Regions from separate parts of the Mesorhizobium sp. M5C.F.Ca.ET.164.01.1.1 genome, predicted to be linked through region 1. Evidence: riboswitches for the same ligand, from Rfam matches in the RefSeq annotation. Region 1 holds a riboswitch; the other holds the start of a gene.
The links. A riboswitch is a leader RNA that binds a small molecule or an ion and turns the genes downstream of it on or off. The one in region 1 is predicted to bind S-adenosylmethionine.
Positions count from the first base shown of each region.

Region 2: linked by a shared signal. The riboswitch ahead of EN807_RS00345 (O-succinylhomoserine sulfhydrylase) and the one ahead of EN807_RS08075 (homoserine O-acetyltransferase) in region 1 are both predicted to bind S-adenosylmethionine.

Region 1 covers NZ_SRTG01000001.1:1,629,795-1,645,910, reverse strand. The annotation lists gene EN807_RS08095 (DUF2125 domain-containing protein) at 1-129, shown strand, start outside; gene EN807_RS08090 (sugar kinase) at 184-1,107, shown strand; gene EN807_RS08085 (prephenate/arogenate dehydrogenase family protein) at 1,208-2,143, opposite strand; gene hisC (histidinol-phosphate transaminase) at 2,163-3,272, opposite strand; SAM riboswitch at 3,412-3,489, shown strand; gene EN807_RS08075 (homoserine O-acetyltransferase) at 3,609-4,778, shown strand; gene metW (methionine biosynthesis protein MetW) at 4,894-5,508, shown strand; gene EN807_RS08065 (DUF1194 domain-containing protein) at 5,556-6,356, opposite strand; gene EN807_RS08060 (ABC transporter ATP-binding protein/permease) at 6,557-8,383, opposite strand; gene EN807_RS08055 (methyltransferase domain-containing protein) at 8,504-9,280, opposite strand; gene gloB (hydroxyacylglutathione hydrolase) at 9,570-10,337, shown strand; gene EN807_RS08045 (cupin domain-containing protein) at 10,378-10,806, shown strand; gene EN807_RS08040 (lysoplasmalogenase family protein) at 10,850-11,518, opposite strand; gene EN807_RS08035 (EamA family transporter) at 11,518-12,405, opposite strand; gene EN807_RS08030 (DUF3108 domain-containing protein) at 12,434-13,222, opposite strand; gene rpmB (50S ribosomal protein L28) at 13,481-13,777, shown strand; gene EN807_RS08020 (queuosine precursor transporter) at 13,860-14,540, shown strand; gene EN807_RS08015 (hypothetical protein) at 14,544-15,218, shown strand; gene EN807_RS08010 (esterase-like activity of phytase family protein) at 15,303-16,116, opposite strand, start outside.
Region 2 covers NZ_SRTG01000001.1:65,207-81,322, reverse strand. The annotation lists gene ppk2 (polyphosphate kinase 2) at 1-110, opposite strand, end outside; gene EN807_RS00390 (ATP-binding protein) at 345-1,616, shown strand; gene phoU (phosphate signaling complex protein PhoU) at 1,724-2,446, shown strand; gene EN807_RS00380 (magnesium and cobalt transport protein CorA) at 2,530-3,537, shown strand; gene EN807_RS00375 (GcrA family cell cycle regulator) at 3,611-4,129, opposite strand; gene EN807_RS00370 (aspartate aminotransferase family protein) at 4,485-5,684, shown strand; gene argF (ornithine carbamoyltransferase) at 5,702-6,613, shown strand; gene EN807_RS00360 (Hsp33 family molecular chaperone) at 6,707-7,741, shown strand; gene apaG (Co2+/Mg2+ efflux protein ApaG) at 7,879-8,271, opposite strand; gene EN807_RS00350 (ceramide glucosyltransferase) at 8,498-9,652, shown strand; gene EN807_RS00345 (O-succinylhomoserine sulfhydrylase) at 9,700-10,890, opposite strand; SAM riboswitch at 10,965-11,042, opposite strand; gene EN807_RS00340 (2'-deoxycytidine 5'-triphosphate deaminase) at 11,168-12,262, shown strand; gene EN807_RS00335 (ABC transporter substrate-binding protein) at 12,357-13,130, shown strand; gene araD1 (AraD1 family protein) at 13,301-14,293, opposite strand; gene EN807_RS35360 (hypothetical protein) at 14,292-14,462, shown strand; gene mmsB (multiple monosaccharide ABC transporter permease) at 14,583-15,875, opposite strand; gene mmsA (multiple monosaccharide ABC transporter ATP-binding protein) at 15,872-16,116, opposite strand, start outside.

The DNA.
Region 1 (16,116 bases):
AGCCAGATCAAAACAGGCTTTGCCGGGCTGGCGCTGCTAGGCAACGAACCGTCGATGCCGCTCAAGGTCGTTAAGGGCAAGGCCTCGCTCGGTTTTATCCCGCTGGGCAGGATCAAGCCGGTCGATTAGACCAAGATTGCGAACCTCCAGTTCGGAAAAGATCATGGTCAAACAGGAAGATAAATGAACCGCCCGGTGAAGATCCTGAGTGTTGGCGCGCTGACGCTCGATACGATCCTACGCGTCGACACGCTTCCGACACGTCAGGGCAAGTTCATCGCGGCCGACGGCGTCCAGATCGCCTCGGGCATGGCTTCGAGCGCGGCCTGCGCCGCACGCCGGCTCGGCGCGGACGTATCGCTGTGGGCGAGCGCGGGAGACGACCCCGTCGGCGATCAGCTGGTCGCCGGGATCGAGGCCGAAGGCGTCAATTGCAGCTTTGTCCGGCGCGTCACCGGCGCGCGTTCGGCACTGTCGGCCATCTTGGTCGATACGCATGGCGAGCGCATCATCGTTCCTTTTTATGACAAGCTCGCCCAGGCCGACCCCGAGGCCCTCCCCACCCAGGACCTCACCCCATTCGACGCCGTCCTGGTCGATGTGCGCTGGCCGGGCGCAGCAGCTCTGGCCATGGCGGCGGCGCGCGCAATCGGCCGTCCAGCCATACTGGACGCCGACACCGCTCCACGAGACGTGCTGGAACGCCTGTTTCCGCTCGCCTCGCACATCGTCGCGTCGGAGCCAGCGGCATTCATCCTCTGCGGCGAGGAGCAAGGCCCGCAAAAGGCCTGTGAAGCGTTGGCCGGACGCACCGATGCATTCGTAGCGGTGACCGGCGGCTCGGCGGGAAGCTGGTGGTTCGACCGCTCGGTCGCGTCCGTGCGCCATGTCGCGGCGCCAAGGATCAAGGCAGTGGACACGCTTGCCGCTGGCGACGTGTTTCACGGCGCCTTTGCCGTCGGGCTGGCGGAGGCGATGCCGGTCGAACAGACCTTGCGGTTTGCCAGCGCCGCCGCCGCGCTCAAATGCCTGCGGTTCGGCGGCAGGCTGGGCGCGCCGGACAGGGCCGAGACACTGGCGATGATGGCGGCTCATTGGCCGGCCTGAGAAAGCGGCGGGCTTTCAAATCGAATCGTACCACCGCCGCTCTGCCTTTGTTTGAGCATCGGATTCCCCAAAGCCGGTACCCACTTTTGGGTCCGATGCTCTATGCCTTGGATGGGTGCTCGACCGCCTGCCGGCCAAAGTCCGGCACATCGATGTCCTGGCCGGCCTCAATGATCGAGCGGCGGACGGCGCGGGTGCGGGTGAACAGGTCGAACAGCTTTTCGCCGTCGCCCCAGCGGATCGCCCGCTGCAGCGAGGCCAGATCTTCCGAGAACCGCGCCAGCATTTCGAGGATGGCATCCTTGTTGTGCAGGCAGACATCCCGCCACATCGTCGGGTCGGACGCGGCAAGGCGAGTGAAGTCGCGAAAGCCGGAGGCCGAATATTTGATGACCTCGGACTTGGTCACTGACTCCAGGTCGTCGGCGGTGCCGACGATGTTGTAGGCGATGATGTGCGGCAGATGCGAGACGATGGCCAATGTCATGTCATGATGCTGGGGGTCCATCGTATCGATATTGGAACCGCAGCGGCGCCAGAATTCCGAGAGATTTTCCAATGCTGCCGGATCGGTGCCGGGCAACGGCGTGAAGATGCACCAGCGGTTTTCGAACAGTTCGGCAAAGCCAGCGTCCGGACCCGATTTTTCAGTGCCGGCCAACGGATGGCCGGGAATGAAATGCACGCCGGCAGGCACATGCGGCTGCATCTGCGCAATGACCGACGCCTTGGTCGAGCCGACGTCGGTGAGGATGGCGCCCTGCTTCAGCGCCGGTGCGATTTCGGCGGCGACCTCGCCCGAAGAGCCGACCGGCACCGAAACGATGACCAAGTCGGCATTGCGGACCGCCTCTTTCGCGTCCATCGTGTAGGAGGAGCCGAGGCCAAGTTCCCTCGCCCGCGCTAGCGTCGTTTCGCTGCGTGTCGAGATGGCAATGTGGCGGGCAAGGCCTTCGCGACGGATGACGCGGGCCAGCGACGAGCCGATAAGGCCGATGCCGACCAGCGCGATCTTTTCGAACATCGGTGATGTCATTGTTTCAGCTTTTCGGGGTTCAGCTTTTCAGAAATGTCGCGAGGGCGGCGACAACGCCGCGATTGGCCTCTCCGGTGCCGATGCTCATGCGCAGTGCATTCGGGAAGCCGTAGCCGGAAACGCGCCGCAATATGTAGCCGCGCGCTGAGAGGTAATCGTCCGCAGCCGCCGCCGAATGCTTTTGGTCCTCGGGAAAGTGGATGAGCACGAAATTGCCGACGCTCGGCGTCACCCGCAGTCCGAGCTTAGTCAACTCCTCGCTCACCCATCGCAGCCAGGTCTCGTTATGCGCCACGCTGCGCTCGACATGGGCGCGGTCGCGGATCGCGGCAATGCCGGCCTCGATCGCCGTCGCGTTGACGTTGAAGGGACCTCGCACGCGGTTGATCGCGTCGATGATATGCATCGGTGCGTACATCCAGCCGATCCGCGCGCCGCCGAGGCCGAGCTTGGAGAAGGTGCGGGTCATGACCACGTTTTCTGCGCCAGCCACCAGTTCGACGCCGGCTTCATAGTCGTTGCGGCGGACATATTCGGCATAGGCTGCATCCAGCACCAGAAGCACGTTCCCAGGCAGGCCGGCATGCAGGCGGCGCACCTCCTGGAATGGCAGATAGGTACCGGTCGGGTTGTTCGGATTGGCGAGGAAGATGATCCTGGTCCGCGGCGTCACCGCAGCGAGGATCGCATCGACGTCGGCGCGCTCATTGGTTTCCTTGATCGACACCGGGACAGCACCTGCCGACTGGATGTAGATCTTGTAGACCATGAAGGCGTGTTCGGTGATGACAGCTTCATCGCCGGGCGCGAGATAGGTCTGCGCAAGCAGGCCCAGAATCTCGTCGGAACCATTCGAACAGACGATGTTCGCCGGGTTGAGGCCATGCACCTCGGCGATTGCCTCCCGCAGGCGCCTGGCAGTGCCGTCGGGATATATGTCGAGTTTGGCCGCAACGTCACGCGCGGCTTCTATCGCCTTCGGCGAGGGGCCGAGCGGGTTCTCGTTCGACGACAATTTATAGATCTTGGCGATGCCGGCCGGCGCCGTGCTTTTGCCCGGCACATAGGCTTCGATGTCCATGATCCCCGCGCGGGGCGTTGGACGTGCCTGATCCGATGCCTGGTTCATATTGCAAAAATCCGTCGAGAACGCTTCCGCCCGGGAAGCCGCAGCGGAAATACAAGCCGCGGCCTGGAATGTCGAGAGGCGGCGATCATGGGTGAGCGACTGGCCGTTGACGCCGAGGCGCGCCGGTCCTAGAAGAAAGGCGAAATCCCGTGGTGATTTGGCCGGTCGGCTTGCAGCCACGTTAAACAACTCGCTAAAGGGCCGTTTGCATTCTGTAACCGGCTTTGCGAGGGCAATGCCGGTTTTTTTGCTATCCGTAGCCGGCCGGATATCGCATCGACCCGAAAACCGGAATCGGTTTTCGGAAAACGCGATGGGTTAATGTAAGAGGATGCGATGGTCGCGCTGCGCACTAAAAAAACCAACAACGAGGCCGACGAGCCGTCGAGCCCGGTGTTGCGTTTCGGTGCCGACAAGCCGCTCAAGCTCGACGCCGGCACACTGCTGTCACCGTTCCAGATCGCCTACAAGACTTACGGCACGCTCAACGACGCCCGCTCCAACGCCATCCTCGTCTGCCATGCGCTGACCGGCGACCAGCATGTCGCCAGCACCAATCCGGTGACCGGCAAGCCGGGCTGGTGGGAAGTGCTGATCGGCCCCGGCAAGATCATCGACACCAGCCGCTTCTTTGTAATCTGCTCAAACGTCATCGGCGGCTGTCTCGGCTCGACCGGCCCCGCCTCGACCAATCCAGCCACCGGCAAGCCCTACGGGCTTGACCTGCCGATCATCACCATCCGCGACATGGTGCGGGCGCAGTTGATGCTGGTCGACCATTTCGGCATCGAAAAACTGTTCTCAGTGCTCGGCGGCTCGATGGGCGGCATGCAGGTGCTGCAATGGGCGTCGAGCTATCCGGAGCGCGTTTTCTCGGCGCTGCCGATCGCCACCGGCGCGCGCCATTCCTCGCAGAACATCGCCTTCCATGAAGTCGGCCGGCAAGCGGTGATGGCCGATCCGGACTGGAATGGCGGCAAATATTTCGAGCAGGGCAAGCGCCCGGAAAAGGGGCTGGCGGTGGCGCGTATGGCCGCTCACATCACCTACCTGTCGGAAGCGGCCCTGCACCGGAAATTCGGCCGCAACCTGCAGGACCGTGAAGCGCTCACCTTCGGCTTCGACGCCGACTTCCAGATTGAGAGCTATCTGCGCCATCAGGGCATGACCTTCGTCGACCGCTTCGACGCCAACTCCTATCTCTACATGACCCGGGCGATGGATTATTTCGACCTCGCCGCCGACCATGGCGGCCGACTGGCCGACGCCTTTGCGGGCACCAGGACCCGTTTCTGCCTGGTCTCCTTCACAAGCGATTGGCTGTTCCCGACCGAGGAGAGCCGCTCGGTCGTTCACGCGCTGAATGCAGCCGGCGCCTCGGTGTCCTTCGTCGAGATCGAGACCGATCGCGGCCACGACGCCTTCCTGCTCGACGAGCCGGAGCTGTTCGCGGCCATCAACGGCTTCATCGCCTCGGCGGCCCGCGCCAGGGGGCTCAGCGCATGACCCCTGAAGATTGCAGGCTTTCCGGACCGGCATCATTAGCCAGGCATCAGCGCATGACACCGAAAAGTTGCAGACTTTTCGGATCAGGATCATGCGCCAGGCAAAAGGCGAGATCATGAGTGTCAACCACGCCCAGCGCGTCGACCTCGAAGTCGTCGCCGATCTCATCCCGCCGCAGTCGCGGGTGCTGGACGTCGGTTCCGGCGATGGCCTGCTGCTCGAATTGCTGCAGGCGACGAAGCAGGTCGACGGCCGCGGGATGGAACTGTCGCAGCGCGGCGTCAACGAATGCGTGGCGCGCGGCCTGTCCGTCATCCAGGGCGACGCCGACAAGGACCTCAAATTCTATCCTGACAAGGGTTTCGATTTCGTCGTCCTGTCGCAGACCTTGCAGGCGACCCGCAACCCGAAGCTGGTGCTCGACGAGTTGCTCAGGATCGGCAAGCACGCCATCGTTTCCTTCCCCAATTTCGGCCACTGGCGGGTGCGCCTTTCGCTGTTCCTCGAAGGGCGGATGCCGGTGACCAAGGACCTGCCCTATTCCTGGTACGACACACCCAACATCCATTTCTGCACCATCCGCGACTTCGTCAATCTCTGCGAGGAGCTCGGCGCAACGGTGGAAAGGGCAACCGCGCTCGACGCCAATGGCCAGAAAATCGGCCTCTCGATGCCATGGTGGTTCTGGAATTTCTTTGGCCAGCAAGCGGTGTTCCTGCTGAGGCGATAACGGCCGTCGCTTCTTCGGCCAATATGGCGCTCGGCCTGCCCGACCAGCTAGCGATTAAGTTCCGGAAAATACGGATCGGAGAAAAACCGCCGGTCGCGCTCGCCTTGCAAACAGTCGACCGGTGCTGCCGCATCGACCCGGATCGGCCCGCGATCGGCCCCGGGACCGGCAACACCGCTGACCTCTAGGATCAGCTTGCGGCGTATGGCGGTCACGAATTCGGAAGCGGCATAGACCGGCAGCACGAAGGAGCCTGGCCCGCCGGTAACGCAATCGGCATAGTATTGGTCGAGATGGCTGAAGCTGGGCGACGGGCTGACCAGGATCGGCAGGCCGTTGATGACGATACCCTTTGCCACCGCGGCGTCGCGTGTCGTGGTGACGGGAATCCCGGTATTGTTGGGGCCATCGCCTGAAATGTCGATGACGCTGCGCGTCGCCTCGAAAGCGGCTCCATCCAAAAGCTTGGCGCCGAAGCCGAGCGCACCGGAAATGGAGGTGCCGCGAAAGCTCCTGAACGGGCGCGCCTCGATCTTGTCGGCGAATGCGTCGGCGCTCTCAGCGTTATCGATGACCTGCCAGGCAATGACCGCATCGTCGCGGACGGTGCCTGCCCATTCGAAATAGGCCAGCGCGATGCGGCCGGTCACACCCGAACGCACCGCATTGATGAAGTCGGGGTGGCGCAGCGCCTCGACGTAGCCGGCGCGCTGCAGGGCGAATTCCCTTTCGTTCATCGAGTGCGAAATGTCGACCGCCAGCACCAGTTCGACGTCCACTGCAATGGTATCGGCAGGCGCGGCCAGTGGTGCTGCCTGAGCGCAGTCAAGGCAGGCAAGCAGGCTGATGCATGTCGCCCAAAGGTGCGAAGCGGTTTTGAGGTAACGACAGGCATAGAAACAAAGGCTTAAAGCGTGTCGCATGAATCTCTTCAACGGGACGCGTTTTAAGCGCGTCAAGCATGGGTCCAACGCCGCGAACTTTGGCACGATGCCGGCAATCTTTCGCCGCGATCACGGCGAAATAAAGCTTGGCTGAGTATCGCCGGCTACGTCTCTTGGTAGGCTGCGGCGACGGCCGGGGGTGGTTCGATCGCGCCGGCCCTGACACGGACTGGCTTGAGAGCCGGTCGCTCGACGTCTTTCACGATCGCCAACGAGCGCGGAAAGAATTCGATGTTCTGCTGGCTCCGGCCGATGTTGAGGATCGCGGCGCCGGCGAGACGCGCCTCCAGCATCGACAGCACCCGACTCAGCGTCGCGCCGTCGAACGTGTCCAAAGCCTCGTCGATGATCACCCATTTCGGCTGCCGCAAAACCAGCCGGGCAACGGCAAGCAGGCGCTGCTCGTCATCGCTCAATTCGCGCTCCCAGCGCGCCGAGCGGTCGAGCGAGGACGACAGACGCCCAAGACCGACCTCGGCAAGCACCGCCGAGATCTCGGCGTCGCTGACCGCGGCATCGGCGTGGTTGAGCACCTCGCGCAGCGTGCCGAGCGGGAAATAGGGCTTGCGGGGCACGAAGGCGGGCACCTCTCCGGCCGGCATGCCGATCCGCCCGCTTCCCCACGGCCACAGACCGGCAATGGCGCGAAAGAACAGCGTCTTGCCGGCGCGCGCATCTCCGGTGATCATGACGCGCTCGCCGGCGCGGATTTCGACATGGGGCATGGCGAACTTCGCACATCCATCCCGCGACGCAACCTCGAGGTTCTCGAATGTCAGCCTGCCATTCGGGTTTTCGCCGATCGTGATGCGTTCTTCGGTGTCGTGCAGCGCGTCCGTTTCAACGAGCGCTATGCGGAAATCGGCGACGCGCATCAGCGTGGCGCGCCAATCGGCGATGCCGCCGATATTGTTGATGAACCAGCGCAACGAGGCATGTACCTGGTTGAAGGCGCCGACAGCCATCATGAGCCCGCCGAAGCTGATATCGCCGGCAAAATAGACGGGTGAGGCGACGAGGATCGGCGCGACGACAGTGATCCAGCCATAGGTATCGGTCACCCAGGAAAGATTGATCTGGGCGCTGTAGATGCGCCGCATCGCGCCCAGCACCGTGCCGAGGTCGAGCTCGAGCCGTCGTCTCGCGTCGGCTTCGCCGTGCGCAAGCGCGATGGCATCGACATTCTCGTTGACGCGGACCACCGAGGAGCGCAGCTCCGCTTCACGCGTGTAGCGGTCGCTGTTGAAGCGGATGAGCGGCCGACCGACCAGCCAGCTCAGCCAGGAGGCGGTACCGGCATAGAGGATCGCGGCCCACACCATGTAGCCCGGAATGGCCAGCGAATAGCCGCCGATATGGAAGACGAAGCCAGAAGACAGCGACCATAAGACGCCGACGAACGAAACAAGCAGAATCAACGACTGCAATAGCCCTATGCCGAGGCCTGTGGAAAGATCGGAGAGATGTCCGGCATCCTGCTGCAGGCGCTGGTCGGGGTTGACGCCGATGGCGCCGGCGTTGGCGAGCCGGAAGGCGCGCGCCGGCCGCATCCATTCACCGATCAGATCGAGGGTCAACGCCTCACGCAGCTTCAGCCGGATCCTCTGGTCGAGCCAGGTCTGGCCGACATTGAGCACCACAAGTCCGCCGGCGATGGCGGCAAAGACCAGAAGCTGGTGCAGGAAGCCCTGCATGTCGCGCCGAGCCAGCGCGTCGTAGAAGGGCTCGTTCCAGCGATTGAGCAGAACCTGCCCGATCGAGGTTGCCACAATGACGGCGACTATGCCGACGCAGGCCCAGAGCAGGTGTTTGCGGATCGGCGAGGTCCCCAGCGCCAGCTTGATCGTCGCCAATTGGTCGCGCAAGCTGCTGGCCTCGATCGACGCGGCAACCGGCTTGGCGCTGGCCTCTGCATCCGGATGATCAGCCATTGGTGAAGTCCTTGAAATTGGCAAGCGGTGCTGAAACCGGTGAACATGTCGACACATTCGGGTAGCAAACCCGCTTTCGACAGATAGGTGAGGAAAAGCCCGATCCCGATCACGAAAATGTCATCGACGGCTCGGCAATGTCGCGTTCCCGGTCGGCGATATCCGGCCGAGCCTTGTGGCGCCATGCGGCGAGAAAACCGGCACGAAGACGCGGCGAGAGGCGCGCTGGACGACGGGCACGCCCTGATAGAGCCGCTTCTGCGCCTCGACCACGATGACGCCGGAAAAGATCGGCCAGAACCTGCGGCCGGCGCGCTCCAGCACATTGTGGAACTGCATCATGAAGCGTCGCCGCGATGGCGGGAAGAACAGGGCGTCGGACCAGGCGGCGGGCGTGAAATTCGCTTCGCGCAGCAATTCGGTGAGCTGGCCGCGCGAAAAGGGCCGGCCGCTGCCGAACGGCGTATGCTCGAAACGGGCCCAGACACCGCGCCGGTTGGGCACGACGATGACGACGCGGCCGGCGGGCGACAGCACCCGCCAGATTTCGTTCAGCGTCTCGCGCGGGTTCTCGGCATGTTCGAGTGAATGGACAAGCAGCATGCGGTCGATGGAGGCATCGACCAGCGGCAATTCCTCATCGAAGACCAGCGCGGTTGCGGTCGGCCCCGTGGCCGGCCAGACCACCGCGCCTTGCGTCGCCGGCATGAAGGCAAAGACACGCTCTGCGTCGGTGCCGAACCGCTCCAGCCACGGCAAGGTGTAACCCAGGCCGACCAGCCGCTCATTGGGCACGACAGCCCAAATCGAGGACAACGCCATAGTGATCGAGCGTTCGGCCAAGCGCCCGAGCGTGGTCGAATAGAAGGAGCGAATGTCGACTATATCGGAATGCATGCGCGGCACGCTATCTTCGATGCTGTCCAAGTTCAACAAAGGCGGATGACATCCGCGGGCAAGCGCCCTATGTCTGCGGCGACTACTGCATCGGCCCGAAATCGAAAGCAGGATGCAGCAGATAAAAAGTGTTAGAGCGTTCTTTGTGCGTCCAACTGGACGTACGGCGCGCTAGAGCAATTCTAGGAAAAGTGTGAAACGGTTTTCCGTCCGGAATTGCGCAAAAACAAAGACATAAAGCGGTTCGGCGTTTCCGTGAAACGACGAACCGCTCTAGTGGAGAGATGCTATGCCGGTTGAAATCGAACAGTTCATGTGCCGCAGCGACAATTTCGGCGTGCTGGTGCATGACCCCAAAAGCGGCCAGACCGCGATCATCGACGCGCCCGAGGAGGCGCCGATCCTGGCTGCGATCGAGCGTACCGGCTGGACGCCGACGATGATCCTGACCACCCATCACCATGTCGACCATGTCGAGGCCAATCTGGCGCTGAAGGAGCGCTTCAAGCTGCGCATCGTCGGACCGGAAGCGGAAAAGGCCAAGATCCCCGGCATCGACGAAACCGTCGAGCAAGGTTCGGTCATCCACCTCGGCGAGGAGAGGATCGACGTGATCGCCACGCCAGGCCACACGGCAGGCCATGTCTCCTATCACCTGCCGGGATCGAAAGTGGCGTTCACCGCCGATACGCTGTTCGCGCTCGGCTGCGGCCGGCTGTTCGAATGCAAGCCGCCGGTGATGTACGATTCGCTGAAAAAGCTCGCGGCACTTCCGGCCGAGACGGTCGTTTATTGCGGCCATGAATACACGCTTTCCAACGCCCGCTTCGCGCTGACCGTCGACCCGACCAATTCGGCGTTAAAGGAGCGCGCTGCGAAAATCGAGGCGCTGCGCGCCGACGGCAAGCCGACGCTGCCGACCACGATCGGCGAGGAACTGTCGACCAATCCGTTCCTGCGCTGGCACGATCCGGCAATCCGCAAGCATCTCGGCATGGAGAACGCCTCCGACGCCGAAGTGTTCGCCGAAATTCGCAAGCGCAAGGACAATTTCTGAGCACCATTGATGGTCTGGAAACCGTGACGTTCTGGAGCCAATGACCAGTTCCGCCGAAATCATCGCAACGCTCGGCCTGAAACCGCATCCGGAAGGCGGCTGGTATGCCGAAACCTTCCGCGATGGCGCGGAAGGCGCGCGCGGCCATTCGACCGCGATCTATTTCCTTTTGGAGCAGGAGCAAGTGTCGGCCTGGCACCGCGTCAAGGACGCGGCCGAGGTCTGGCACTTCTATGCCGGCGCCCCGCTGGCGCTGTCGATACATGGGGAAAACGGGCCGGTGATCGAGAAGGTGCTCGGCACGGCATTGGGGGCGGGCGAGCGGCCGCAGATCGTCGTGCCGGCAGGTTGGTGGCAGTCGGCACGCAGCCTGGGCGAGTGGACGCTGGTCGGCTGCACCGTGGCTCCGGGCTTCGATTTCGCCGCCTTCGAGCTGGCCGAACCGGGCTGGCAGCCGGGAACGACGTAGGTATGTTGAGATTCCAGCCGGCATCACCCTGAAGTCGACATACCTAACCCAACAGGAAACCCATCGTGATCCCCAGCTGGGCGGCGTAATACAGAATCCAGACCGCATGGCGCATCAAGGCGCGGTGTGGCGAAATGGCGGTCAGCAGGAACTTTTCCGAGGCGAGCAGCCCGTCGGACGCCATGAACAGCACGGCGCCGCCGACGACCCAGATATTGCTCAGCGTCAGGGCTGAAATCGCCATGGCGAGGATTGCCGCGATATAGACGCTGACCGGAAGGCGCAAGGCGGGGCCGACACGGCGCCAGAGCGCAAAAAGCATGGCGAGCGCGAACACGGCCATTGCCAGGGCAATCGCCGCGCGCCACGGCTCGGCCGAGAGCAGCCCGATCCCACCGCCGGAACGCAGGAACAGCGCGATGTAAAGCCCATGCGCGACGAGAAAACTGGCCAGCCCGCCGAGAAAAACCGTTTCACCGTCGCGCGACAAGAACGCGTCGCCGACGGCGCTGAGCGCCAGTGCCGCTACGAGCAGCCACGGACCGTCCTGCAGCGAGGCCAGCACGGCAAGCATTGCCACGGCCAGCGTCTTGACCGCAGAACGCGCAAGCGTCGGCGGCATGTCGATGATGAAGGCGTAGATCACCGCCGCCACCAGCGAAAACAGCAGCGTCGCATTGGCGTTGGCTTCGATACCGCCGGGAAACGGCATCACGCCTCGGCCCCGCTCGTTGCCTGCTTGCGCAAGAACAGCGATTTCGCCGCCAGCGCTGCCCCGCCGGTGATCAGCACGCAGGCGGCGAGAATGCGCAGGGACGGCTCGGCGAAACCGGCTGATATCAGCACCAGCGTCGACAGCAGCGGCGCGGCATAGCTCGCCGAGCCCAGCACCTGGATGTTGCCGCGCTTGACGCCTATGTCCCAGGCGTAGAAGGCCGCGCCCACCGGCATCAGGCCGAGGCCGAGCACGGCCAGCCACTGGCCGGCGCCGACAGGCAGCACCGTCTCTTCCAGCATCAGATGGCAGACAAGGGAAAGTGCTGCCGTGGCCGCACAAAACCAGGTGACGATGCTGGTCGGCACCGACGGGAAACGCCGCGACAGCAGCGAATAGGCCGACCACAGCACGGCGCAGACGCCAGCCATCGCATAGCCGAATGCATAGCGCGCGTCGAAGGCAAGCCCGCCGCCCTTGGTGACGATCAGGAAAGTGCCGGCAAGCCCGAGCAGTGCGCCGACGACATGGTTCCAGGCCAGCCGCTCGCCCGGCATCAGCGCCGATCCGAGCACGATCAGCAGCGGCCACAGGTAGGCGATGAGGCTCGCCTCCACCGCCGGCGCGTTGCGCAGCGCAGTGAAGTAGAAGAAGTGATAGCCGAATAGGCCGGCAATACCGATCACCCACACTTGCGGCGGTATTTTCTCCCGGCTGTCGGTGGCCGGCATGATAAGCCGCGCGACGAGCCCGACGCCGGTGCCGATCGTGAAGGTGATCGCCGAAAGCAGGAACGGCGGCACCGCGCCGGAGGCGTCCGTAAGCAGCGCCAGCAGCGCCCACATGGCGACCGCCGAGAAGCCGATCAGTGTTGCGCGCGCCATGTCCGTCTCCGGCGGCGCGCAATCGCGCCTATTCTGTTGCTTCGAACCGCTCCGCGCTGACGGTGAGAGTGCCGATTTTCGTGCTGACCGTGGCGTGGATCGGCGCATATACGCCAGTTTGGCCGACCGGCGCAAATGTCACCATGATGCGGCTGCGATCCTTCAGGTACTTCAAAGCTTTGCGGTTCTTGCGGTACCCCGCCACCGGCTCAAAGCCCAGCCTGCAGGTGACGGTCTCGCCCTTGTAGCCGCGCACCGAGGTCGAGCCTTTCGAATCGTAGGTCAGCGTCAGATTGGCGCGCATCTCGCCGTCATAGAGTTTCACCGTGCGCCCGCAGACCTTGTCGAGATTGTCGGCATGGATGACAGTGGCAGCCATGGGATCGAGCACCGACGCGAGATGGCTGGCGCCCAGCGGTATCCAATTTTTGGGATTGCGCTTCTTCGGCGCAGGCACGACCTTCGTCGCGATAACAGTGCCATTGGCGAACTGGATATCGATCATCGACGCCTTCTCGCCCGACTTGTAGTCGGCGCGGAACGCTTGTGGCTGCAATTGCTTGCCCGAAATCGTGCCTTTTGACGAGATCGTGCCGCGTGTGTCGTCGAAGATTGTGGCGAGGCCGGCGCTGGAGACGCTACCGTCGATCGAATAGGTATCGCCTTCGTAACTGCTAGAAAAGGTTGCTTTCGCCACCGAGAGGCCGAGGATCGATACCGTATACTCGCCCTTGAAGGATTGTTGCGTGGCGGCAGACGCTGCCGTCGGCAGCGCAACGGCAAGCGAGGCAAGGAGAGCAAGAGACGAACGAAGCATGGCGGGGATCGATCCTCGATTTTTCAGCGGAAGCGGACAACTCCGGCCTGGCATCTCGTTGTGCGACCGCTTATAGGCTGAATTCCGGCCTTTATGTGAAAAGGCGTCGTCACACCCGTGCGCAAGCCGGAGCTTGACGCATCGGCGAAATGCAACTATGGAACGCCAACTTTTTCCATAAGGCCGCCTGACCGAAACCGCGCGCCAACCGGCGCGGGTCGAATGTTTGGCCAGACCGAGAACTGAAGGTTTAGAACCATGTCCCGCACCTGCGAACTCACTGCCAAGGCAGTCATGTCCGGCAACAATGTGAGCCACGCCAACAACAAGACCAAGCGTCGCTTCCTGCCCAATCTCGTCGATGTGACGCTGATTTCGGAAGCGCTGAACCAGAATGTGCGCTTGCGCATTTCGGCCAACGCGCTGCGTTCGGTCGAGCATCGCGGCGGCCTTGATGCGTTCCTGGCCAAGGCCGACGCCAAGGAGCTGTCGCAGCGCGCGCGCCTGCTGAAGAAGCAGATCGCCAAGAAACTTGCCGAACAGCCGGCCGCTTAATTTTCTCAGGCAGCCGCCTTCCAAGGAGTGTCGTCCGAACTCGGCATGACACCCCGCTGGTTCCATTACCCAGGATAAAAAAATGAGTTTTTTCTCCCGATACCTGCCCTTTGTTGCGGCCATGGCGCTTGTCGTGGTGGCGTCGAACATCCTTGTGCAGTTCCCGCTGCAAGGTGCGATCGGCAGCTTGTCGCTGGCCGACATTCTGACCTGGGGCGCCTTCACCTATCCTTTCTCCTTCCTGGTCACCGACCTTGCCAACCGCCGCTACGGCCCGGCCGTGGCGCGCCGGATCGTGTTTGTCGGCTTCACGGCGGCGGTGATCTGCTCGGTCGTCATCCCGCCCTTGCTGTTCCGCTACGGTCTGATCGAGTTCGAAACGGCCGCCGACCGGCTGGTGCGCATTGCGGCGGCTTCCGGCACCGCGTTCCTGATAGCGCAACTGCTCGACGTGACCGTGTTCAACCGGCTGCGCCGCCAGAGCTGGTGGCGTGCGCCGATCGTCGGAACGCTGGTCGGCTCGGTTTTCGACACCGCCGTGTTCTTCACCGTCGCCTTTTCGGCGGCCTTCGCCTTCGCTGGCCCGAACGATGGCTTCGCGCTTGAAACCGCGCCGCTGATGGGCGTCCTGCCGGTCGAGACCATGCGCTGGGTGTCATGGGCGCTCGGCGACCTCGGCGTGAAGCTGATCATCGCCGTGGTGGCGCTGATCCCCTACCGGCTGCTTGCCACCCGTTGGAGCCAGCCGGCACTGGCTGGCTAGCCCGTGATCCCCTGGATTCAGCTTGATTCAGCAAACACGCCTGACGGCGGACAGGAACTCCGGCTGAAGCGGCGCGGTCCCGAGTTCTCGATCATGCTCGGCGCGAACGAACTGATGAACAGCCGGCTCAGCGGTTCCGAGGAAGCGCTGGCCAGACTGTCCTGCGAAAGGATTGTCGGACGCCGGCAACCCAGAATCCTGATCGGTGGGCTCGGCATGGGCTTTACGCTGCGCGCCGCGCTTGCCGAGCTTGGTGCCGATGCCAGCGTCACCGTCGCCGAATTGGTACCCGCCATAGTCGCCTGGGCGCGAGCTCCGATGGCCGATTTGTTCGGCGGTTGCCTCGACGATCCCCGCGTCACCGTTCGCGAGGCGGATGTCGGCCAGCTCATTCGATCGCAAGCATCGGCCTGGGACGCGATCCTGCTCGATGTCGACAATGGCCCGGAAGGCATCGTCTACAAAGCCAACGACGCGCTCTACGGCGCGGACGGCCTCAATGCCGCACGCCAAGCGCTCAGGCCCGGCGGCGTGCTGGCGGTCTGGTCGCAGGGCTCTGATGCAGGCTTCACGCGGCGGCTCAAGCAGGCGGGCTTCGCGGTCGAGGAAGTTGGGGTCCGCGCCAATGGCAAGCGCGGCGCACGCCACGTCATCTGGATCGCGACCAACGAGCAATAGGCCGAATTCTCTTTGCGAAGCTGTGAACATCGAAGAGCTCGAGACGGCAGCCTCGCCATCAGCCAATCGCCGGCCGCACGTTCTTCAATCCTCGTGCAGGATGAATTCCAGATAGAGATTACGCTGTAGGATCGAGTGGTTGTCGTCCGAGATCAGCGACACCATCAGTGCGCCGTCGTCGCGGGTCCAGACGTCGAGCCCTTCCATATTGTCGATCTGGTAGGCCATGTCGGCTTCCATCAGCACCGGCCCGTCGGCAACGGCGCCCTTCTCGACGCTTTCGCCATAGATGCGCCTCAGCCGCATCTTGACGCCGCCAGCCATCGAAAAGCTGCGCTCCAAAAGCAAAAGGTCGCCGTCAGGCAGGAATGCGCCGTCGGTAATGTCGAAATTGCCGTTGCGCTTGACGGTGAAGACGCCCTTGTGCAGCCCTTCGATAACAGCCGCATAGATGTTGCCGGCCTTGTCGAGGCTCTTCTCCGACACCACGACCAGCCCGCCTTGGTGCTGGCCGTTAGGATGGGCGTGGGTGACGGTCTCAAAGCCGCGATTCCGGCGAAGCTCCCAGGCTGGAATCAGGAAATCCAATTGCTTGAACGGCGGCTCCATATCGTGCGGGTCGATCTTGAACTGAGAAACACGGTGGTTGCGCTCGATGCCGACCGTGGCAGTGCCGCCCTTGACCGCAAGGCCTTCGGCGTCGACCTCCCATTTCTCGTCAATCAGCTGGCCCGCCTCGTCGACCATCTGCTGCATGCGGAAATTCCGCATGCCCGATGGGCGCTTGTCCGCATCATGGGTAACCGTGCCGAAGAACCAGAAACCGGTGTCGGCGACGCCGATGAAATCACTGCCGGGCTCGAGGAAGCGAAACGCCGACAAAGCACCGAAATCGCGT
Region 2 (16,116 bases), 1.6 Mb from region 1:
TAGCCGCCCGCGGTCAGCTTGTTGTGTTCGACCCAGTCCGGAAGCTTGGGATCCTCGATGTCGAACTCGAGCAGAACGGGCGCGGCGGCATCTTCCTTGGAGTTTTTCATCGAGACGAACCTTTCCAGTTTCCGGACTCATGCTATTGGGAGCCTTACTGCATCGGCCCGAAAATCGGAATCGATTTCGGAAAGAACGATGCAGCAGATTGAGAGTGGTAGAGCGTCCTTTGTGCGTCCAATTGGACGCACGGCGCTCTAGCGCCGGTCCAGCGGGAAGTTCCACCCGACCGGCCGGGTGGGGGCGGAGGCGCAGTGCGCGCGAATGGCTGACAATGGCTGACAATGGCTGACATGGGCGGCGCAGAACAGCGAAGCACGGCGCAACTGGTCGCTACCCGGTTGTGGAACAGCCGCTGGCTGCTGGCCGCCGGCATTGTCGCGGTCCTGACCGTCTATGGTTTCGCAGACACGTCCGGCTATGTGGTGCTGCTGGCATGTGCCGTACTGCTGCTTGCCGCCGCGATGCTGCCGGCCAGCGTTGCGCGCCAGTCCGCGGAGGATGCCGCGGCGATCGAGGCGGGCGGGCTACAACAGCTGTCGGGAGAATATCTGGCGGCCGCCGTTGCCGATCCGCTGATCATCTTCGATCGCACCGCCACGATCGTCCATGCCAACGCCGCCGCCTTCGCCGCCTTCGGCGGCATCGCACCGGGCATGTCGCTGTCGCTGAAATTCCGGGCGCCCGAGATGCAGGCTTTGCTGGACAGTATTTTATCGGGCGCCGCCGCTTCGGATGTCGTTGACTATACCGAAAAGCTGCCGGTCGAACGGGCCTATCGGGTGAGTGCGTCGTCTGTCGGCCACGGCACCGACCTCTATGTGCTGGTCTTCAAGGACCAGAGCGAGGCGCGCCGGATCGACCGGATGCGCGCCGACTTCATCGCCAATGCCAGCCACGAACTGCGCACCCCGCTCGCCTCGATCTCCGGCTTCATCGAGACGCTGCGCGGCCCGGCCCGCAACGACTCGGCGGCGCGCGAGCAGTTCCTGCAGATCATGCAGAACCAGACCGGCCGCATGGCGCGCCTGATCGACGACCTGCTGTCGCTGTCGCGGCTGGAGATGAAACCCTATCTGAAGCCGGGAACCGAGGTCGATCTCCGCCAGACCCTCGACAGCGTCATCGATTCGCTTGGGCCGCTTGCCAGGGAAAACGGCGTTGTCATCGAGCGGGATTTCGCAGAAGGGCCGCTTGATGTGCCCGGGGATCGCGATGAACTTTTCCAGGTTTTCGAAAACTTGCTCGAAAACGCCTGCAAATACGGACAGTCGGGTGGACGCGTCGTGGTGACGATTGCTCACAGCAATGACGGTCCAGAACCGGGCATCGACGTCACCATCCGGGACTTCGGTCCCGGCATTCCCGAGGAGCACATCCCGCGCATCACCGAACGCTTCTACCGCATTGATGTCGAAAACAGCCGGACCCAGAAAGGCACCGGCCTTGGCCTGTCCATCGTCAAGCATATCCTGACGCGCCACAACGCCAGGCTCTCGATCAAGTCGGAGGTCGGCAAAGGCGCAGCCTTCTCGGTTCATTTGCCGGCGCACTGACGCCGCACTATCTGCTAACAAGCCGTTTCTTTTTTCTGTCATCCGGCTAGCGTATCAGCGGAGGATTCGAGGAACGACTCGGCCACAGATCCCGGGAAGGCATTTCCATGCAGTCCGTGCACATCGTCAGCGCCTATGACGAGGAACTGAAATATCTGTCGAAGCGCATCGCCGCGATGGGCGGGCATGCCGAACGCATGGTCGAACAGGCGATAGCGGCCCTGGTCAACGCCGACCCCGGCCTTGCCCAGAAGGTCATCCGTGACGATCTCGTTCTGGACGAAGGTCAGCGCGACATCGACGACAAGGCGATCGTCATCATCGCCAAGCGCCAGCCAATGGCGACCGATTTGCGCGAGATCGTCGGCGCAATCCGCATCTCGGCGGACCTCGAACGGGTTGGCGACCTCGGCAAGAACGTCGCCAAGCGCGTGGTTGCCGTCATAGAAGGACGCCAGCCGACCAGCCTGTTCCGCGGCATCGAGGCCTTGGCCGACCTGGCGTTGACGCAGCTCAAGGAAGTGCTCGACCTCTACGCGTCGCGCTCGGTGGAAAAAATCGGCTTCGTGCGTGATCGCGATGATCAGATCGATGCCGTGTACACCTCGCTGTTTCGCGAGTTGCTGACCTACATGATGGAAGATCCGCGCAACATCACGCCTTGCACGCACCTGCTGTTTTGCGCCAAGAACATCGAGCGGATCGGCGATCACGCCACCAATATCGCCGAGACGATCTACTACATCGTCACCGGCGACCAGATGCCGGCCGAGCGGCCGAAGGGCGACAAGACAGACAAGATTGTTCTTGGAACGCCACCGGCGAAGTGAGCGGCCACCTCTCGAACGTTCTGCTAATATAGGCTAAGCTTTCCCTCCCTTCCTGGTCCGAAGCCATGCATTCGGAGGTTGCGATGGAAAACGTTCGAAACCTGGCCCCGGCCCCACCGACATCCGGCATCATCGCGTCCAGCGTCTACACGGCCGGCCGGCGTATTGCCGACATTCCCATCGAGGAAGCTGGCGAATGGGCTAGGAAGCCAGGCCATGTCGTCTGGATCGGCCTGCTGGAGCCCGACCGCAACCTGTTGCTGCGCGTCCAGGCTCAATTCCATCTGCATGAACTGGCGATCGAGGATGCCGAGCATCCGCACCAGCGGCCCAAGATCGAGCAATATGGCGATGCGTTGTTCATCGTTGCCCGTACGGCCCAGCTGATCGACGGCCGCGTCACCTTCGGCGAGACGCATCTGTTCGTCGGCGCCGGCTACATCGTCAGCGTCAGGCACGGTCCATCGACTTCTTATGCCGCCGTTCGCCAGCACTGGGAAAGCTGCCCGCATTCGCTGGCCAAGGGAGAGGATTTCGTCCTCTATGCTATCCTCGATTTCATCGTCGACAATTACATGCCGGTGCTCGAGCAAATCGAGGATGAGGTCGAGGCGATCGAGGACAAGGTTCTGTTAAAGCCAATGACCGGCTCCGATATAGAACGGCTTTACATGCTGCGCCGCGACCTGTTGCGCCTGCGCAATGCAGCACTGCCGCTGGTGGAAGTCTGCCGCCGGCTGACAAGCGCCGACCTGCCGCAGATCCATGAGGCCATGCATCCGCTGTTCCGCGACGTCACCGACCACATCCGCACCGTCCAGGAGAAGATTGACAGCTTGCGGGAGGTTCTCGCCTTTGCCTTCGAGGCGAGCCTTCTGGTGGGCCAGAGCCAGGAAACGGCGATCACCAAGAAGCTTGCCTCATGGGCTGCCATCTTGGCGGTGCCGACGGCGCTCGCCGGCATCTACGGTATGAATTTCAACGACATGCCGGAACTGAGGATGGAATATGGCTATCCGATCGTGCTGGCGGCGATTATTTTGGTCTGCACGCTTCTCTACTGGCGCTTCCGCAAGAGCGGCTGGCTGTGAAGAGAGGCAGTAGAGCGGGATAGCGCTTCACGAGCGCGGTTCTCTGCACTTCACTCTGTACTGCCCTATTCCCCTACCGGCTGCGCCGCCGCTCCGAAGCAGGCTGGAACGCAATGCGGGCGTGGTACTTGCAATAGGGTCCGGTTTCGGCCGCGTCGTTGCCACAGAAATGGAACTCTTCCGAAAGCGGATCGCCATTCGGCCATTTGCATGTCCGCTCGGTCAACTCGACGAGTTGCAGATGCCGCGAGATCGGCACGACGACGTTCTCGACCGGACGGACGTAGTGACGCGCCACCGGTACAGCGTCGAATTGCGCCTGCAGCGCGGTCGCGCCGATCGACGTGGTGATATGCCGCGCAGTGGTTGCCGCCCGCGACACCGATTTCTGGACGCTCGATCCCTGTACGCTCTTCTTCTGGCGTGCCGGCGTGGCGGTCGAGCGTCCGCGGCCCGACAGTTTCAACCGATGCACCTTGCCGATGACCGCATTGCGGCTGACACCCCCAAGCTGTGCGGCGATCTGGCTGGCGCTCAGTCCCTCCGACCACAATTTTCTAAGAAGTTCGACCCGCTCGTCAGTCCAATTCATGAGACCGCGCTCCTGCTGAAATGTGCGGCGATCGGAATCCTTCCACGATCCGGCTTCCGCCGGGCAGACACCACATATATCGGGTGATTAGGTCCGCCGCACGAAATCTAGTTATTTCTCGACTACAATTACCTTATGCGCTGACTCGGTGACAAGAGTCCGAGGGCCAACACGAATCGGTTTTTTCGGTTTTCCCCAACTTGCCCGGTCGCTGATGAGCCGGCGTCTCGCTGGAGAGCTTGCCGCCCGTCCTTGCGCGACGTTTTCGTTGACTTCATGGCCGAAAAACACGATAAGCCCACAAAGGCCGCCGCTTTGGCGGCTTTTTGATTTTCCGGTTCCGGAGACGCATATAATGAGCGGTTCGGCGCTTTTCGAGACCTTTACCCGCGCACCCCTGGCCTTCGACCATGGGGAAGGCACTTGGCTGGTCACCGACAAGGGCGAGCGATATCTCGATTTTGGCGGCGGCGTCGCCGTGAATTCGCTGGGCCACAGCCATCCGCATCTGGTCTCGGCACTCACCGAGCAGGCGGCCAAGCTCTGGCATGTCTCCAACCTCTACGAGATTCCGGGGCAGAGCCGCCTGGGCGAGCGGCTGGCCGACGCCACCTTCGCCGACAAGGTGTTCTTCACCAATTCCGGCGCCGAGGCGCTGGAATGCGCCATCAAGACGGCGCGGCGCTACCACTTCGTCAAGGGCCATCCCGAGCGCTTTCGCATCGTCACCTTCGAAGGCGCCTTCCATGGCCGCACGCTGGCGACCATCGCCGCCGGCGGCCAGTATAAATACCTGGAAGGCTTCGGACCCAAGGTCGAAGGTTTCGACCAGGTCGGCTTCGGCGACATCGACGCCGCCGAAAAGGCGATCACCCCCGAGACCGCCGCGATACTGATCGAGCCAGTGCAGGGCGAGGGTGGCATCCGCCCGGTGCCGACGCAGTCGCTGAAGCGGCTGAGGCAGCTCTGCGAACAGCATGGCCTGCTCCTGATCTTCGACGAGGTCCAGTGCGGCATCGGCCGCACCGGAAAGCTGTTCGCGCATGAATGGGCTGGCGTCACGCCCGACATCATGGCGGTTGCCAAGGGCATCGGCGGCGGCTTTCCGGTGGGCGCCTGCCTCGCCACCGACGAGGCGGCCGTCGGCATGACTGCCGGCGTGCACGGCACCACTTTCGGCGGCAATCCGCTGGCGATGGCGGTCGGCAACGCCGTGCTCGACGTGGTGCTGGAGGACGGTTTCCTGGAGGATGTCCAGCGCAAGGCGTTGCTGCTGAAGCAGGGGCTGGCGGGTGTCGCCGACGAATTTCCTGATATCATCGAAGACATCAGGGGCACCGGCCTGATGCTCGGCCTGAAATGCGCCGCACTTAACACCAAGGTAAATATGGCGTTGCGCGACCAGCATCTGCTGGCGGTTCCGGCTGGTGACAACGTCCTTCGCCTGCTGCCGCCACTCACCGTCACCGAGGCCGAGATCCATGAAGCGCTCGACCGCATCCGCGCCGGCGCCAGGGGCCTGGCCGATGCCATAGCCGCGGCTGCCGCGAAGTAACAGTCGAAAGACCCCAAATGAGCCTTCGCCATTTCACCGATCTTTCCGCCGTTTCCGAGGGCGATCTGCGCTTCATGCTGGACGATGCCGTCGTGCGAAAGGCAAGGCTCAAGGCTGGCGAGCGGACAAAACCGCTCGAAGGCAAGGTGCTGGCGATGATCTTCGACAAGCCGTCGACGCGCACGCGCGTATCCTTCGACGTCGGCATGCGCCAACTCGGCGGCGAGACCATCATGCTGACCGGCACCGAGATGCAGCTCGGCCGCTCCGAAACCATCGCCGACACGGCCAAGGTGCTGTCGCGCTATGTCGATGCGATCATGATCCGAACCACATCGCATGACCGGCTGCTGGAGCTGACCGAGAACGCCACCGTTCCCGTCATCAACGGGCTGACCGACGATACCCATCCGTGCCAGCTGATGGCCGACATCATGACTTTCGAGGAGCATCGCGGTCCGGTCGCCGGCAAGACGATCGCCTGGACCGGCGACGGCAACAACGTGCTGCATTCGCTGCTGGAGGCCTCGGCGCGGTTCCGCTTCAACCTGAACGTTGCCGTGCCGGAAGGCAGCGAGCCGGCGCAGAAGCATGTCGATTGGTCGACGGCGCATGGCGGCAAGTTGAATTTCACCCGCTCGCCTGAGGAGGCGGTCCACCAGGCCGACTGCGTCGTCACCGACTGCTGGGTGTCGATGGGCCAGGAGCACCGTGCTCGCGGCCACAATGTCTTCTCACCCTACCAGGTCAATGCGGCGCTGATGGCGAAGGCAAAAGCCGACGCGTTATTCATGCACTGCCTGCCGGCGCATCGCGGTGAGGAGGTCACCGACGAGGTCATCGACGGGCCACATTCGGTGGTGTTCGACGAGGCCGAGAACCGGCTCCACGCCCAGAAGGCGGTTTTGGCCTGGTGTCTGGGCGCTTGATCCGGACCGCCTTGATCCGGGAGTACGTGATGCCTATCTCAGCCGCATCACGCAAATCGAGCGCGTTTCGACGCATGCGCCCCGGAGGGCGGCATGGCCGCGCCCCGGAGCTTTGTCATGTTGGAAACTCATCAATTGGCTGAACATCAACCCAAACTCGGCGAATTCGGCTACGCCGGCGACGATCATGTCGTGCCCTTCGAGGTCGGCCCGCTCGACGTGCGCGGGCGCACCGTCCAGCTCGGGCCGATGCTCGACGCGATCCTCAGCCGTCATGACTACCCCCAGCCGGTCGCGCGCTTGCTGGCGGAAGCTTGCGTGCTGACAGTGCTGCTCGGCACCTCGCTCAAGTTCGAAGGCAAGTTCATCCTGCAGACCCGCACGGACGGGCCGGTCGATATGCTGGTTGCGGATTTTTCCACGCCGCAGGCGCTGCGCGCCTATGCGCGCTTCGATGCCGACCGGCTGGAGGCACTGACATCTGCCGGCGAGACCTCGCAGCAGACGCTGCTCGGCAGCGGTGTCCTGGCGCTGACCATCGACCAGGGCGCCCACACGCAGCGCTATCAGGGCATCGTCCAGCTCGACGGCGAGACACTGGAGGAGGCCGCGCGCACCTATTTTCGCCAGTCGGAACAGATCCCGACCGACCTCAGACTCTCGGTGGCCAAGCTGTTGACGCCCGGTGTCGGCGGTGCCCGCGAGCAATGGCGTGCCGGTGGCATCCTTGCGCAATTCCTGCCGCAATCGGCGGAACGCATGCGCGTGCCCGATCTTCCGGGCGGCGACGGCGATCCGCGCGATGAGATCCATGATCCGGCCGACAATTCCTGGCAGGAACTGCTGGCATTGCTTGGCACCATCGAGCCGACGGAACTGATCGACCCGACGATCGGCGCCGAGCGGTTGCTTTACCGGCTGTTCCACGAGCACGGCGTCCGCGTCTTCGGCGGCGTACCGGTAGCCGACGAGTGCTCATGCTCCAGGGAGAAGATCCGCGGCATACTCGAAGGTTTCTCAGCCGACGAGATCAGGGACAGCAGCGAGGATGGCGGCATTCATGTCGCCTGCGAATTCTGCTCGAAGCAATATGACTTCGATCCGACGGAGTTTTCTGCGGCGCAGTAGACCATGATCCCGACCAAAGTCCGCGCATCGAAAAGTGGAAAGCGTTTTTTGCTTCGCTGACCTTCGGTTCGGGAAAGGTCCTGGTCTAAGAGTTGGAGCCCATCCCGATTCTATCGGGATGGATCAGGTCTAGCTGGTCAGTTGACGGTGCGCCGCGTGCCCGGCAGGTCGAGCGAAAAGGCGGGGATGGCGACGTCGAACGTCTCGCCTCGCTTGTTGCGCATCGTATAGTGGCCGACCATGATGCCGGACGGTGTCGAGAGCGGGCAGCCAGACGTATATTGATAACTGTCGCCGGGGTTGAGTTCGGGCTGGTCGCCGACAACGCCGGCGCCGCGCACTTCCTCGACCCGGCCAGTGCCGTCGGTGATATGCCAATAGCGTGACAGGAGTTGTACGAATTCATCCGACTGGTTGTCGATGGTCACCTGGTAGCCCCAGACATAGCGGTTCTCCGACGGGTCGGAGCGATCTTCCAGATAGAACGGCCTGACCTGTACTTCGATGTTGCGCGTAACGGCGCTGTACATAGACTACTCCACAATATGCAGACGGAACATTCGACGCTCTCCGCAGTTTGGTCAACGGGGAGGCTTCCCGTCGTTGCCCGACTCCTTTGCGCGCAGGTGCCGAAGAACAATGTCATTTAAGTGACACATGACAATGATGGTGTGCAGGGCCGGCGACTCAGCATTCTGTCGAACTGTTGAAAACGGCTTCCATGCGGCCGGTTTTTTCTGGAGCGACCAGATATCGATGGAATTGACAGTCACAGCCGCCTTGCTTTCCACAGCTCTGCTTCTCGTCAATGTCGCCAGCATCCTGCTCGCTTCGTTCAAGCTGAAGCGGCCTGGCAGGATCGCGCCGCCAGCCGGCAAGGCGCCGCCGGTGTCGATCGTCGTGCCGTCGCGCGGCGTCGAGCCGTTTGCCGAGGAAACGCTCGAGCGCGCCTTCTCGCTCGACTGGCCGCGCTATGAGCTCATCTTCTGCGTCGCCCATGCCGACGACCCGGTGGTCGGGCCGATCACCGATGCGATTGCCCTTTTTCCAGCCGTGCCGGCCCGGCTGCTCGTCGGCGACGACCGCATCAGCGGCAATCCGAAACTCAACAATTGCGTGAAGGGCTGGGAGGCCGCGCGCCACCGCTGGGTCATCCTTGCCGATTCCAACGTCCTGATGCCGAGGGACTATGTCCAGCATCTGATGGCGGCATGGCGGCCGGAAACCGGTCTTGTTTGCTCGACGCCGATCGGCTCGCGGCCGGACGGGTTCTGGGCGGAGGTCGAATGCGCCTTCCTCAACACGCTGCAGGCGCGCTGGCAATATACCGGAGAGGCGCTCGGCCTCGGTTTTGCCCAAGGCAAGAGCATGTTGTGGAACAAGCCGATGCTCGACGCCAATGGCGGCATCCGTGCGCTTGCAGCCGAGATTGCCGAGGATGCCGCCGCGACCAAGCTGGTCAACGGGCTCGGACTGCGCGTCAATCTCGTCGGCTCGCCCTTCGAGCAGCCGCTCGGTTTGCGCAGGCTTGGCGAAATCTGGTCGCGCCAGGCCCGCTGGGCACGCCTGCGTCGCGTCACCTTCCCACTGTTCTTCGCGCCCGAGCTCCTGATCGGAGCGGCCCCGCCGCTGGTGCTTGCGTTGGTTGCGGCAGCAGGCGCCGGTTTCAGCCTGTCGGCAACCGCCCTCGCTGTGCTGGTAGTCGCCTATCTCCCGGAATGCGCTCTCGCCTCGGCCAAGGGCTGGCACCTGTCGCTGCGCATGATCCCGGCGATGATGGTGCGCGATTGCATCCTGCCGATTGTCTGGGCGCGTGGCTGGCTCAGCGGTGCCGTCGACTGGCGCGGCAACACGATGACCATCCACACCAGCGCCGTTGCGGAATTGGAAGAGACCCCGTCGGGCGCCTGACCGCGCCTGATTTTGACGATTCGAGCGACACCGCCCAGTGCATATACCTATCTGGCGGCTTTCAGGGCCTGCTCGATGTCTTCGAGCAGGTCGTCGGTGTCCTCCAGGCCGACGGACAGCCTGAGCGTGCCTGGCCCGATGCCGAGTTCGGCGCGCGCCTCGTCGCTCAGATTCTTGTGTGTCGTCGTCGCGGGATGGGTGATCAGGCTCTTGGCGTCACCCAGATTGTTAGAGATCAGCACGATATCGAGCGCGTTCTGGAAGGCGAAGGCCGCCTGCTTGCCGCCCTTGACGTCGAGGCAGATCAGCGTCGAGCCGCCCGACATCTGCTTCTTGACCACAGCCGCCTGCGGGTGATCGGCGCGGCCGGGGTAGATGACGCGGACAATTTCCGATCGCTCGGCGAGGAAGTCAGCGATCCGGCCGGCACTTTCCGTCTGCTGGCGCACGCGCAGCGGCAGCGTCTCCAGGCCCTTCAGCAGCGTCCAGGCGTTGAAGGGCGACAGGCTGGGGCCGGTGTGGCGGAAGTAGTCGTGCAAATTCTCGTCGATCCACTTCTTGTCCGACAGGATGATGCCGCCGAGGCAGCGCCCCTGGCCGTCGATGTGCTTGGTCGCCGAATAGACGACGATATGAGCGCCGAGCTGCAACGGCTTCTGCTGCAAGGGCGTGGCAAAGACATTGTCGACGATCAGCCGCGCGCCGATCGAATCGGCAAGCGAGGCGACGGCTGCGATGTCGACGACTTCCAGCGTCGGATTGGTCGGGCTTTCAAGGAAGAACAGCTTGGTGTTGGGCCTGACCGCCTTTCCCCAATTGGCGATTTCCGTGCCATCGACCAGCGTCGCCTCGATGCCGTATTTCGGCGCCAGCGTCTCGACCACCCAGCGGCAGGAGCCGAACAGCGCGCGCGCCGCCACGATGTGGTCGCCGGCCTTGGCGCTGCACAGCAACGCCGCTGTAACCGCCGCCATGCCGGATGCTGTGGCGCGGGCATCTTCGGCACCTTCCAGCGCACACATGCGCTTCTCGAACATGTCGACCGTCGGATTGGCATAGCGCGAATAGATGAAGCCCGGTTCCTCGCCCTTGAAGCGGGCTTCCGCCGCCTGCGCCGTATCGTAGACATAGCCTTGCGTGAGATACATCGCCTCGGAGGTCTCGCCGAAGCCGGAACGCAGCGTTCCCGCATGCACGAGTGCGGTCTGAGGCTTCCAGTTGCGCTTGTTGCTCGTCATCACCTTGTTCCAAACACCAAAAATGGCCCACATACAAAAAAACCGGCCGCGAAAGTCGCAACCGGTCCATACGGCCTTTCGGCCCGACGGTCCTTTAGCGACTTGTTTAACGTGGCTGCAAGCCGACCGGCCAAATCACCACGGGATAACGACCCTTTAGACCCGCACCGCGCTTGCGTCAATTGCCGGCATGATTAAGAGGTTTGTACCAGCGGGTTCCGCGGCAGGAACCTGCGACAAAACGAGACCACGCCCGGCCTTCGAGCGGAGCCAGACTTTGCGGCAGACAGGCATTCTTCCCGATCAGGACATTTCCGCGCTGTTCCAGTCGGGCGCGCTGAAGTCGCCGCGCGGGCTCGATGCCGACCAGGTCCAGCCGGCCAGCCTCGACCTCAGGCTTGGTGACAAGGCCTGGCGGGTGCGCGCCTCCTTCCTCCCCGGCCCGAACCACAGGGTTGCTGAAAAACTCGACCGCCTGAAGCTGCACGAAATCGATCTCGCTGATGGCGCGGTGCTGGAGACGGGCTGCGTCTATATCGTGCCGCTGCTTGAGAGCCTGGCGCTTCCGGCAAACGTTTCGGCCTCGGCCAACCCGAAGAGCTCGACCGGACGGCTCGACATCTTCACCCGCGTGATGACCGATCGCGGCCACGAGTTCGACAAGATCGCTGCCGGCTACAACGGCCCGCTCTATCTGGAAGTCAGCCCGCGCACCTTTCCGATCGTCGTCCGTGCCGGCTCGCGGCTGTCGCAGATCAGGTTCCGCACCGGCAATGCGCTTTTGTCGGAAAGCGAGCTGCACGAATTGCATCGTGCCGAGACGCTCGTCGCGACCGAGCCGCCGAACATTTCCGGCGGCGGCATCGCACTGTCGATCGACCTCGATGGCGACAAGGACGGGCTGGTCGGCTACCGCGGCAAGCACCACACCGGCCTCGTCGATGTCGACAAGCGCGCCGCACAGGATGTTGTCGATTTCTGGGAGCCGCTCTACAAGAGCGGTGCCGGCGAACTGGTGCTCGATCCCGATGAATTCTATATCCTCGTCAGCCAGGAGGCGGTGCATGTGCCGCCGCTCTATGCCGCCGAAATGACGCCCTTCGATCCGCTGGTTGGCGAATTCCGTGTCCACTATGCCGGTTTCTTTGATCCGGGCTTCGGCCATTCGGCGGCCGGCGGCACCGGCAGCAGGGCTGTGCTCGAAGTGCGCAGCCACGAAGTGCCGTTCATCCTCGACCACGGCCAGATCGTCGGACGGCTGGTCTACGAGCATATGCTGAAGCGGCCGCAAGCGCTCTACGGCACAGATCTCGGCTCGAACTATCAGGCACAGGGCCTGAAACTGTCCAAACATTTCCGCGCCGCGCGCTGATATCCCGATCAATCAGACTGTGCTTGCCTGACCTTGCGGGCCGTGCTTGGCTGTGCCCAACCGTCAAGGTAGTTGAAACCAAGGGAACAAAGAAATGCAGATTTCAAGATGGATCGCATCGGCAGCAACAGCTGCCATGCTGGTGATGGCCGCCGGGTCCTTATCGGCGCAAGCACAGGAAAAATTGAAGATCGCTACCGAAGGCGCCTATCCGCCGTTCAACACCATCACCGCGGATGGCAAGCTCACCGGCTTCGACATCGACATCGCCAATGCGCTTTGCGCTCAGATGAAGGTCGAATGCGAACTTGTCACGCAGGACTGGGAGGGCATGATCCCGGCGCTCCAGGCCAGAAAGTTCGACGCCATCATCGCGTCCATGAGCATTACCGAGGAGCGCAAGAAGCAGGTCTCCTTCACCAACAAATACTATACCACGCCGCTTTCGCTGGTGGCCTTGAAGGACAGCGATATTGCCTCGACCGAACCCGCCGCACTCGCCGGCAAGACAGTCGGCGCCCAGGCTTCGACCACCCAGGCCGACTATGCCCAGGATGTCTATAGCAAGGCCGGCGCCGAGGCGAAGCTCTATCCGACCCAGGAGGAGGCGGTCGCCGACCTGATGAACGGCCGTCTCGATGCCGTCCTTTCGGACAAATTCGTGCTGATGGACTGGATGAAGAAGTCGAGCGACGGCTGCTGCAAGATGGTCGGCGACGTCAAGGGCACCGAGACCGAAGCCGGTATCGCCGTGCGCAAGGAAGACAATGCGCTGCGCGAGAAACTCAACGCCGCGATCGATGCGATCGTCGCAGATGGCACCTACAAGAAGATCCAGGCCAAATATTTCGATTTCGATATTTATTGAGGCTGCCAATCTCCCCCCTTGAGGGGGAGATGGCCAGCAGGCCAGAGAGGGTCGCTGCGCGTAAAGCGCCAACGCCGTTCCGCCACGAGAGACGGCGTTGGCGATTTATGTGAGACGACCCCCTCTGTCGCCTTCGGCGACATGTCCCCCTCAAGGGGGAGATCACACAATCAAAGCGCCTTCACGGCGACCTTCACCGGTTGCTCGATCTCAAGCGGGTTGCGCAGCGGCAGGCCGAAATCCTTGGCCTCGATCTCGAAGACGTCGCCGGCTTCGGTCCTGATGCCGTCGGCGAAGGACAGTGTTGCCGTGCCGAACATGTGCACATGAACGTCTCCCGGCTGGCGGAAGGCCGAATACTTGAAGTGGTGATGTTCGAGATTGGCGATGGTGTGCGACATGTTCGCCTCGCCCGACAGGAACGGCTTTTCCCACAACAGCTTGCCGTCGCGAAGGATGCGCGAGTTACCCCTGACGTCGGAGGGCAGGTCGCCGATCAGGATCTCCGGCCCGAACGAAGCGTTGCGCAGCTTGGAATGGGCGAGGAAAAGATAGTTCACGCGCTCGGTGACGTGGTCGGAAAACTCGTTTGACAGTGTGAAGCCGACGCGGAACGGGACGCCGTCGTCGCCGATTACATAGATGCCGGCGACTTCCGGCTCCTCGCCTGCATCCTGGGCGAAAGCGGGCGATAAAAGTGCCGCACCGGGCGCCACCGCCATGGTGCCGTTGCCCTTGTAGAACCATTCCGGCTGCACGCCCGTCTGGCCCTTGGCGGGCTTGCCACCCTCCAGGCCCATGCGGAACATCTTCATGGAATCGGTGAGCTGCTCTTCGCCGTCGGTGCTGAGCTTCTTGTGCATGGAATCGCGGGTCGCCGCGGAGCCGAGATGCGTCAGCCCTGTGCCGGTGAGATGGAGATGCGCCGGGTCGGGATGGTTGATTGGCGACAACAGCCGCCCCTTCTTGTAGGCGGCATCGAGGTCGAGCGCTTCACCGAAGCCCTTGCGCTCAATCAGGGCGACAAGTCCGGTGCCGGTGCGCGCGGCCTCCATCGCCAGCGAATAGACGCTGCGGGCGCCGTTGATGATCCGAGTCTTGCCGCCGTTGCGGGCAACGACGCGAATGGTCTCTGCGTCGTCGAGGATCTGGGAGATCAGCATGATGTACCCTCTCTCAATTGCCTTTGGCCTGGCTGCCGGGTTGGCAAACCTTGACCAGCGCGGCTCGGATGGTATCCGCGCCACTGGTGAACTCTTCGTCCGGATTGCGCTCGCGGGCCCGGTCCCCTTGGGGGACTTCTTTGCGCCGCCCGGCAGCGCCGCGATGTGACCCGTGCCTCCTACAAGCGCGCCGCGTTTGAAAAGAGGCCCGCTTTAATCCTTGTTTTTATGCATGCCGTTGTCCCAACACGCTGCACACGTTTGGCGACATGCATGAGTCCCCTCGCCCTCAAGCCTTGTTCTTGTTGTAGACGTCGAAGACCACGGCGCCGAGCAGCACCAGGCCTTTGACCACCTGTTGCCAATCGACATTGACGCCCATGATCGACATGCCGTTGTTCATGACGCCCATGATGAAACCGCCCACCACCGCGCCTATAACTTGACCGACGCCGCCCATCGCCGAAGCGCCGCCGATGAACACAGCGGCGATGACGTCGAGTTCGCTGCCGAGGCCGGCCGCCGGCACCGCCTGGCCAAGGCGCGCCGCAATGATCAGCCCGCCGAGCGCCGAGAGCACGCCCATATTGATGAACACCATCAGGGTCAGCCGCTCGGTCTTGATACCCGATAGCTGAGCCGCCTTGGCATTGCCGCCCATTGCGTAGATACGGCGGCCGACCGTCATGCGTTTGGTAACGAAGACGAACAGCGAGATCAGCACGCCCATCACTACGAGAACGATTGGCAGACCTCTGTAGGTGGCGAATTGGTAGACCAGAAAAAGCGCCAGAGCGCTGGTCACCAGGGTCTTGACGACGAACAGCGTGAAGGGTTCGGCTTCGTAGCCATGCCGCTCGCGGCTGCGCCGTGCCCTGAGCCCGAAATAGGCATAGGCGAGCACGGCAACGAGGCCGATCACGATCGTCGTCATGTGCAGCGTCAGCCCGCTGCCGACGATGGTCTTGCCGGCGGCGTTCACGACCGGCGGGATCAGCGTCAACGAGCCGATCACGTCTGGAATGAAGCCGGAACTGAGCGCCTTGAAGCCGGCTGGAAGCGGCCCCACGGAAGACCCGCCACCCAGCAGCGCTTGGCAGATGCCGCGGAAGATCAGCATCCCCGCAAGCGTGACGATGAAGCTCGGTATTCGGTGATAAGCGATCCAGTAGCCTTGTCCCGCGCCGATCGCGCCGCCGATGATCAGGCAGATGATCGACACCACCAGCGGATTGCTGAAAGGGCCGAGAGGCCAGATGACCATCATCATCGCCGCCAGCGCACCGATGAAACCGGCGACGGACCCGACGCTGAGATCGATATGGCCGGAGACGATCACCAGCAGCATGCCCAGCGCCATCACGATGATGAAGCTGTTCTGCTGCACCAGGTTACTCAAGTTCACCGGCTTGAACAGCGTTCCGGACGTCGTGTACTGGAAGAATACCATGATGGCGATAAGCGCCAGGATCAGGCCGTATTCGCGCAGGTTGGTGACCAGCGCCGAGACGGCAACGCGCGGGCCCTGCTGCACATCTTCGGCGACGCCGCTTTTCGGGACGGGAGCGCTTTCGGTGCTCATGATGCTTTTCCTTCTCCGCGAACGATGGCGCGCATAATCTTTTCCTGGCTGGCATCGCTCGCCACCATTTCGCCGACGATACGTCCTTCGTTCATGACATAGATGCGGTCGGTGATGCCGAGCAGTTCGGGCATCTCCGACGAGATGACGATGATCGCCTTACCCTCCGAGGCGAGACGCGCGATGATCGTGTAGATTTCATACTTGGCGCCGACGTCGATGCCGCGCGTCGGCTCGTCGA